One region of the Lysinibacillus sp. FSL K6-0057 genome, then DNA from elsewhere that is predicted to be linked to it. Evidence: riboswitches for the same ligand, from Rfam matches in the RefSeq annotation. Region 1 holds a riboswitch; each other region holds the start of a gene.
The links. A riboswitch is a leader RNA that binds a small molecule or an ion and turns the genes downstream of it on or off. The one in region 1 is predicted to bind thiamine pyrophosphate.
Positions count from the first base shown of each region.

Region 2: another riboswitch for thiamine pyrophosphate. It lies ahead of thiM (hydroxyethylthiazole kinase); the one in region 1 lies ahead of thiT (energy-coupled thiamine transporter ThiT).
Region 3: another riboswitch for thiamine pyrophosphate. It lies ahead of MHB40_RS12925 (ABC transporter substrate-binding protein); the one in region 1 lies ahead of thiT (energy-coupled thiamine transporter ThiT).
Region 4: another riboswitch for thiamine pyrophosphate. It lies ahead of thiC (phosphomethylpyrimidine synthase ThiC); the one in region 1 lies ahead of thiT (energy-coupled thiamine transporter ThiT).

Region 1 covers NZ_CP152047.1:4,333,209-4,335,414, reverse strand. The annotation lists gene MHB40_RS21725 (SMC family ATPase) at 1-399, shown strand, start outside; gene MHB40_RS21720 (hypothetical protein) at 441-563, opposite strand; gene MHB40_RS21715 (DUF4870 domain-containing protein) at 619-942, opposite strand; TPP riboswitch at 1,070-1,177, shown strand; gene thiT (energy-coupled thiamine transporter ThiT) at 1,311-1,871, shown strand; gene map (type I methionyl aminopeptidase) at 2,034-2,206, shown strand, end outside.
Region 2 covers NZ_CP152047.1:3,744,883-3,747,088, reverse strand. The annotation lists gene thiD (bifunctional hydroxymethylpyrimidine kinase/phosphomethylpyrimidine kinase) at 1-353, opposite strand, end outside; gene thiM (hydroxyethylthiazole kinase) at 341-1,108, opposite strand; TPP riboswitch at 1,196-1,293, opposite strand; gene MHB40_RS18565 (acyl--CoA ligase) at 1,484-2,206, shown strand, end outside.
Region 3 covers NZ_CP152047.1:2,634,380-2,636,585, reverse strand. The annotation lists gene parC (DNA topoisomerase IV subunit A) at 1-684, shown strand, start outside; TPP riboswitch at 805-915, shown strand; gene MHB40_RS12925 (ABC transporter substrate-binding protein) at 1,070-2,065, shown strand; gene MHB40_RS12920 (thiamine-binding protein) at 2,067-2,206, shown strand, end outside.
Region 4 covers NZ_CP152047.1:264,834-267,039, forward strand. The annotation lists gene MHB40_RS01200 (methyl-accepting chemotaxis protein) at 1-71, shown strand, start outside; gene MHB40_RS01205 (AEC family transporter) at 184-1,113, shown strand; TPP riboswitch at 1,183-1,297, shown strand; gene thiC (phosphomethylpyrimidine synthase ThiC) at 1,438-2,206, shown strand, end outside.

The sequences.
Region 1 (2,206 bases):
GAGCTCAGACGCTCAGATAGATTGGAAAAGCATGCAAAGCAAAGTGGACTTGGTCTTGATGTTTATGATGCCTATACGGATCAATTACGAGATGTTAAAACATTATCAGGAGGCGAAAAATTTAATGCTTCGCTAAGTCTTGCTTTGGGAATGGCAGATGTGATTCAAAGCTTCCAAGGTAATATCCATATTGAAACGATGTTTATTGATGAGGGCTTTGGTTCACTCGATGAGGAATCACTAAATAAGGCAATTGATACATTAATTGATTTACAGGATTCTGGTCGTATGATTGGCGTTATTTCTCATGTACCTGAATTGAAATCTGCGATGCCAGCAGTTTTACATGTAGAAAAAACATTGAATGGACATAGTCAAACACATTTTGAAGTGAAATAAAACGAAGGCGTATTTCCGAAAAAAAGGAATACGCCTTCGTTTTATTTTTTTCGAGGTGTGGCTGTAGGCGTTGTTCCCTTTTTTGCAGCCATTACTTTTCTGACGATAGGAATAACAATCGGTGCTAACTTTACGGCGGTTTTCACAACGTTTGATACTTTCATCCAAAAACAGCTCCTTTTACAATTACTACTACCTGTTTCTCTTAAAAATAAAACATTAACGGATAACGCGAACAGCCTGAATAATATTCCAGATCACAATACCAAGTGAGACGAGGGCATAGATGGCGAATGAAGCAAACCAAATAATCATCACTGTATTATTACTGGAGGTTGGATCTAAACTAAATGTGGAAAAAACAAAGACAATAAAGAACAGGATGCCAAAAACAAAAGGAATTAAATGAGAGACAAGTGCACGAATCGAATGTTTTTTTACATCACTATCTTTTGTCACAATGTACACAATTAATGGAACGATGAAAGGGGCGAAGAAAATACTAAGATAACTAAAGGCAGCTAAAATTTTTTGATTCTCCATAGTTGTACCTCCTTTTTTAATATTTACGCATGAATAATAGCAAAGTTTCAAAAAAATAATGTATGGAAGAGGTTGTAATCCTCCTAGCCTTTGCGTACAATGAAAATGTTCAAATAAATTCAGATGTAACGACCACAAGGGGAGCTGATGATGTCAGCTGAGACTGGGCACGTAATGCCTTGACTCTTCGAACCTGTAAGTTAACGCTTGCGTAGGGATGTGGATAGAAACCGACACTTGTACGATGTGAGGCTCTGTCCTGGCATCGTTTTTTCATTCTTGGGGGAAAATGGTGTCAGAAAGAGACATATCAGCGCATTTCTATTCCTGCTCTTGTATCCTACATCGGAACAAAGGAGAGAATATGTATGGACAAAAAAAGACTGTTAATGCTAGTGGAGATTGCGATATTTGCAGCAATTGGGCTAGTACTTGATCAGGTATCCTTTAAAGTATGGGCACAAGGCGGCTCAGTTAGTCTTGTCATGGTACCTATTATGTTAATCGCGTTTCGTTGGGGCCTAGTAGCTGGGCTAACAACGGGACTACTTGTGGGTGTTATGCAAACAATGTTTGGTTCCTATATCGTGCACTGGCTACAAGGATTACTAGATTATGGTGTTGCTTTTACAGTTGTAGGATTAGCGGCAGTTGTACGTGGACCAGTGTTGGACGCTGCTAAACATATGAACAAAACAAAAATGGCACTTTATATTATAATAGGTACCGTTTTCGCAGGCTTCTTACGATACGCGGCACATACAATTGCTGGTGCTGTATTTTTTGCAGAATATGCTGGCGATCAAAATGCTTGGATCTATTCCATCATCTATAACGGTACATATATGCTACCAGCAACTATATTAACGGCTATCGTTGGTGTTCTTTTATTCACAGCCGCTCCACAATTAATGCAAAGAAAAGCTTAATGCAAGTCCCTTCACATGAGTGGGGGGACTTTTTTGTTGTGAATAGCTCTTTTAGCACTTTGCAAAGTAGGAAAGCATACAATATTTAAAGCGTTTATCGTTATACGCATAAAAAGTTATGTTATATTAAAGAATAGATATTAGATGAAAGGGACGTTATACATGATTGTAAAAACACAAGAAGAGATTGAAGCTTTTAAAAAAATAGGACGCATTTGTGCTGAAATTCGCGAAGCGATGAAAGCTGCAACAAAACCAGGTGTTACAACACTTGAACTAGACGAAATTGCTGGCCGCATGTTTGCGGAGGCAGGCGCTATTTCTGGACCGAAGGG
Region 2 (2,206 bases), 590 kb from region 1:
GCTTCTTGCTGCAATAGGCTTTCTCCACCTTTTGCAATCATCACAGGATCAACAATCAGTGGAATGTTTAGCTCACTGATCATACTTGCGATTGTTTTGATAATAGCTGAGGAATAAAGCATTCCTGTTTTAATCGCAGTTATTGAAAAATCTTCTACTAAGGCCTCGAATTGTTTTTTTATAAAGGAAACGTCAATTGGGTAAACGCCTGTTACACCCAATGTATTTTGTGCAGTTAATGCTGTAATGACAGAAGTGCCAAACACTTTTAATTCCTGAAATGTTTTTAAATCAGCCTGTATACCAGCACCGCCTCCGCTATCTGAGCCAGCAATCGTCGTTACAATATGCATGAAGCTTCACCATCCTTTGACAAACGATGTATAGCATTAAGTAAGGCGATTTGAAAATCACCGATATCTGCAGTAAATGCTGATGCTAGTACACCTGCTTTTTTATAGTAAGTAAGTGTTTCTGTTAATTGCTGGTAAGGGTTAGGTCCAACACGATAGGCAGCACCACAAATTGCGCTTAGTAAACAACCTGTACCCGTTACTTCCGTCATTTGTGGATGACCGCCAGCAATCCATTGGCTATGCTTACCATCAGTTATAAAATCACGTTCCCCCGTTACAATAACTATGCATTGATAGCGTTGAGCCAATAATGTGGCTTCTGCTTCCATAGCGATGGAGCCATGACCACTATCGACCCCCTTTTGTTGCCAATCTACACCAGCTATTGCAGCAAGCTCGCCAAGATTACAGCGAATCACAGCAAATTGTATGTTCTCAAGTAAATGTTTGACAGTTTCCTTACGATAAGTTGTGGCTCCAACTCCAACAGGATCTAAAATAACAGGAATACCAAGTGCATTCGCTTTTTTACCTGCTAATAGCATGGCGCTTTTTGTACGATCATTAAGCGTTCCAATATTAATTAATAGTGCTTGAGCAATCGCTACCATTTCCTCTACCTCTTGGCTGTCATCAGCCATTACCGGTGAGGCACCTATTGCTAATAAACCATTTGCTTGAAAATTTGCCACTACATAATTGGTGATGCAATGGACGAGTGGTTGCTGTTGACGAATTGTTTGAAATATCATTGTAGTCCTCCTCTGTGGATGGACGTAAGCATGCAAAAAAGGCTCTTTTTGTGTAAAAATGCACGAAAAAGAGCCTTTCATCTGTAAAAAACGATGTCTATTGCTCCCTACGTCAGTATTAACTAACAGGTTCAAAGGGTCAGGTTTTACCTTCTCAACTCTTGCGAGTCCCCCTGCAATCTTGTATTTAGTTGACCAAAATGTACCATACTTTTCATATGTATTCAATAACTAGTTTTCCTATAAACAAAACGTGACTGATGCCATATAGCAAAGTATGATAGTTGTCATGACTTTAACGAAATTGAGTGTAAACCATTGAAAATAATGAAAAAGGAGTTTTATAATGTGTCATAGCAAAAGGGGGCATTTGCCATGAAAAGACAAGATTTAGTTGCACCAGAATGGTATAACATAGCAGAGGAAATTGAAAAATATGCGCAGGATGCAACAAAAAATGCTTTAATCATTTATGAAGAAAATCAAGACGTCCAATTTATTACATATGCACATTTATTGGAAAAAGCGAATCAAGCAGCACATGTTTTCACCAAGCAAGGCTTAAAGAAAGGTGATGTCATTTTAGTGATGGTACCACGTTCAGTGGAAGCCTATATTGTGTATATTGCTGCATTGAAAGCGGGTTTAACCATTATTCCAAGCTCAGAAATGTTAAGAACAAAAGATATTGAATATCGTATTCACCATGCCAATGCTAAAGCGGTTATTGCATTTGAACCTTATATTGAACAATTTGATGAAGTGGGGAATTTACAAGGCATATTGCAATTTGTCATAGGGCATGCACACGAACCTTGGCAGAACATACTTGAAAAAATGCATAATCAACCTACAACCTACATAAACCCTATCCCGACTAAAAGCACTGACAATGCATTTTTAGCCTATACAAGCGGAACAACAGGAAATCCGAAAGCAGCGGTGCATACTCATAGTTGGGGCTATGCACATTTACGAACAACAGCACCACATTGGCTGGGTGTACATGAAAATGATATTGTTTGGGCAACTGCAGCACCAGGATGGCAAAAATGGATTTGGAGTCCGTTTCTTGCTACTTTGGGTAGTGGTGCTACC
Region 3 (2,206 bases), 1.7 Mb from region 1:
ACAGGGGAAGATGAATCGATTATTGCGGTTTATGGCTTTGAAACATTTGAACAGCCAAATATGTATGTCTTCACAGCCACAAAAGATGGTCAAATTAAGCGCTCACCACTCGCAGACTATGCGGTAACACGTTATTCAAAGCCAATTAAAACGATGAACGTCAAGGCTGGTGATGCGATGATCTATGCATCGTTTGTGACGGATGATGTAGAACTGATGCTAACAACGGATACAGCCTATGCGATTCGTTTCCCGATGGAGGAACTACCCGTTACAGGTGTGAAAACAGGCGGTGTGAAAGGGATCACGCTAAAAGATGGAGAAGCCTTAGTTGGTGTCAATGTGCTACAGCCTGATGTTACACAATATGTAGTGATTGTGACACAGCGTGGAGCCGTGAAGAAAATGAATGTCGCTGAAGTTGAAGTAGCAAGTCGTGCAAAACGTGGACTAAAAGTATTAACAGAGTTAAAAGCAAATCCTCACCGAATTGTGGCAGTTATTCAAGCGACAGACGAGGAGCAGGTTGTGATTGAAACCGAAAAAGGCGTTCAAGAGGTGATTGCTGTACAAGCATTGTCTCGTGCAGATCGCCATTCCAACGGTTCGTTTAAAGTGGATATTGCAACAGATGGGGCGATTTCCCATGTATTAACAGTCAAAAAAGAACAGAAACCTAGCTAATATCATGCCCAGTCTCTTAGGAGAACTGGGCTTTTGTCTTGAATGCAATCGCTATTCAAAAATAGCAGCTTGTCATTTAAGTGTAACTATGGGTATAATAATCATCGAAAAGTTCATAGCGAAAGAATGTAGGGGGGCTAGTAGTTGCTAGCTGAGATTGTGTCCGATAGACGCTGACCCTTTGAACCTGATTTGGCTCGTACCAGCGTAGGGAACATCTATTCAAAAAAGCAAAGTTTTGAAGAATGATTGTAATACGTCTGGGAGGAATCCTAGGCGTTTTTTTATGTTTTCAGGCAGTAGTTTGAAAACCTTGTATACGCTTTCTTCTGGTGACAACATTCATTCATGAACACTTTCATATTACAAACTGGGAGGCTTTCGCATGAAAAAATGGTTATTTATTCTATTGGCAGCACTTTTGACTTTAGTGGGCTGTAGTGAAAAAGAGGACAAGCAGGCAACTGACAAGCTGAAAAAGGTGTCTGTGGTACTGGATTGGACACCGAATACGAATCATACAGGTCTGTATGTCGCAAAAAAACTCGGTTATTTTGAGGAACAGGGCTTAGATGTTGAGATAATTATGCCTGGTGAGGCGGGCGCAGATCAGCTTGTTGCTTCTGGAAAGGCAGAGTTTGGCGTGAGCTATCAGGAAGGCATTACACAGGCGCGTGTACAAGATGTGCCGCTGGTCTCTATCGCAGCGATTATTCAGCATAATACATCTGGCTTTGCTTCTATTGCATCAAAAGGCATTACATCGCCAAAGGATTTTGAAGGTAAAACTTATGGTGGTTGGGGTGCGCCATTAGAGCAAGCCGTTCTCCAATCATTAATGCAAACAGAAAAGGCAGATATCAATAAGTTAGATATCGTCAATGCAGGGGATTTAGATTTCTTCACAATGATGGAAAAAGACATTGATTTTGCTTGGATTTATTATGCATGGACTGGGATTGAAGCTGAGCTACGTGGGGAAAAGATTAATATGCTGTATCTAACGGATTATAGTGATCAATTGGATTACTATACACCTGTTCTAGCTACGAATGAAAAAATGCTACAGGACAACCCTGATGTTGTCAAAGCCTTTGTTGCAGCTACATCAAAAGGCTATGAATACGCAATAGAAAACCCAAGTGAAGCAGCTGATATGTTAATCGAAGCGGCTCCTGATTTAGATAAAGAGCTAGTGCATAAAAGTCAGGAATGGCTGGCAGATAAATATCAGGATGATGCCAAGCAATGGGGAGAGCAAAAGCTTTCTGTGTGGGAAAACTATGCAAAATGGATGTCTAGCAATCATGTACTAGAGGGCGAGTTTGATGCGAAACAAGCCTTTACAAATGATTTCTTACCTAAAAAGGAGGCCAATTAACATGGCAAATTCATTAATCAGTGTGCAAATCATACCAAAGACAGAGAAATATGAAGATGTTATCCCTTATGTGGATGCAGCGATTGCTGTGATCGATGCTTCTGGCGTGAAATATGAGGTACATCCATTGGAAACAACGAT
Region 4 (2,206 bases), 990 kb from region 1:
AGTCTATTCAAAGTATGAACGATATTTCAAATGAGCTACAAGAAGTTGTAAATCGATTTAAGCTTGCTTAAAAGGAAAGGCTGCCTTCAATATAGAGGCAGTCTTTCTTTTATTGTGAAAGTAAGAGAAATTGACCTAAAAAGAATTCAGCACTACTATTAACACTGGAAGGGGGACATTGATATGATGTATCTCGGAATGATTTTCTTTCAAATTGTTGTACCTATTTTAGTGTTACTTGTAATAGGCGCTATACTACAAAAGAAATTTCGCTTTAACTTAAAAGCATTGTCTCAGCTTATTACATATTGCTTTATGCCAGCGGCTGTTTTTGTAAATTTATATGAAACACATGTAGAATTATCTGTTCTGGGAGAAGTCGGATTATTTATTGTGCTCTTTATCGGTAGTCAAATGATACTCAGTCATTTGATGGCGAAAGGGCTAGGTTTAGCCAAAACAGAGGCAGCAGTCTTTAAAAATAGTGTGGTGCTTATTAATTCTGGCAATTACGGTATTCCAGTGGCTCAAATGATTTTTGCTACGCAACCTATTGGCGTAGCCATTCAGGTCATGCTTGTAATCTTTCAAAATATGACTACTTATACATATGGTTTGTACAATTTAATTTCCTCTACGAAGTCGGGTATGACAATCATCAAAGATTTCTTTAAAATGCCCATTATTCATGCACTGATTATAGGCGTTGCTATGAACTATTTTGATATTGGTATACCGCAGTTTATCAAAATACCGGTAGAGCATGTGGCAGATGGATTTATTGCTGTGGCATTAATTACCTTGGGTGCGCAATTGTCACAACTTGAGATCAAATCAATGTTTAATAAAACGGTCTTTGTCAGCTGTTTTACACGATTAATTATTGGACCAGCTGTTGCATTAGTCATTATTTATGTATTGGGATTAGATGGAGTCGTCGCACAATCACTGTTTATAGCCAGTGCCTTTCCAACATCTCGTAATAGTTCTAGTCTAGCATTGGAATATGATGTAGAATCAGCAACAGCCGCGCAAGCTGTTTTATTTTCAACTATTGTGAGCTGTATAACCGTAACAATTGTGATTTATTTTGCAGAAGTATTATTTACCTAGTTAGTTGAAAGATAAAAAATATAACTTCCATCTCTTAGTAATATCTGCTACACTAGCATCAAACTAAATAGTATTAACTAGGGGAGTCTGATGAGTCAGGCTGAGAGAGAAACGCTTAGAGGTTTCTTGACCCTTTGGACCTGATCTGGCTCATACCAGCGTGGGAAAGTTAAGAAGCTATTGCAGAGTATGCAATTAATAGACCTTTACATTCATGGCCGGATCCAAATAATTATTTTGGATTCGGCTTTTATTTATTTGATTGTTGGGGTGAGCTAGATTCGGTCCTTGTATCAAAATACATTTAAGGGAGAGAAGTAGCTCATGTCAGTAGTTAGTGAAAAGAATATTACGATTATGTCCAGCTTTGAAGGAAGCAAAAAAGTGTATTTGGAAGGATCGCGCCCCGATATTTTAGTACCTATGCGTGAAATCGCATTAAGTCCCACAACAGGTAGCTTTGGGGATGAAGAAAATGCACCTATTCGAGTATATGATACGAGTGGGCCCTATACAGATCCAGCCTACCAAGTAGATATTACGAAAGGTTTACCTGCCTTACGAAGTTCATGGATTCAAGAGCGGGGCGATGTAGAAGAATATGAGGGGCGCTCCATTAAACCAGAGGATAATGGTTTTCGTCGTGCAGATGACCCGCGTAATCATGAAAATGTCTTTCCTGAATTAGCAAGAAAGCCTTTACGTGCTAAAAAAGGTAAAAATGTAACACAGCTTCATTATGCGCGAAATGGCATTATAACACCTGAAATGGAGTTCGTAGCCATCCGTGAAAATATGGACCCTGAATTTGTTCGTTCAGAAATTGCAGCAGGGCGAGCTATTATGCCTTCTAATATTAATCACCCTGAGGCAGAGCCAATGATTATTGGCCGTAATTTCCATGTGAAAATCAATGCAAACATTGGGAATTCGGCGGTATCTTCGTCCATTGCAGAAGAAGTTGAGAAAATGACGTGGGCAACTCGATGGGGTGCAGATAACATTATGGATCTTTCAACAGGTAAGCATATTCATACAACGAGAGAATGGATTATTCGAAATGCTGCAGTGCCAGTGGGAACTGTGCCAATTT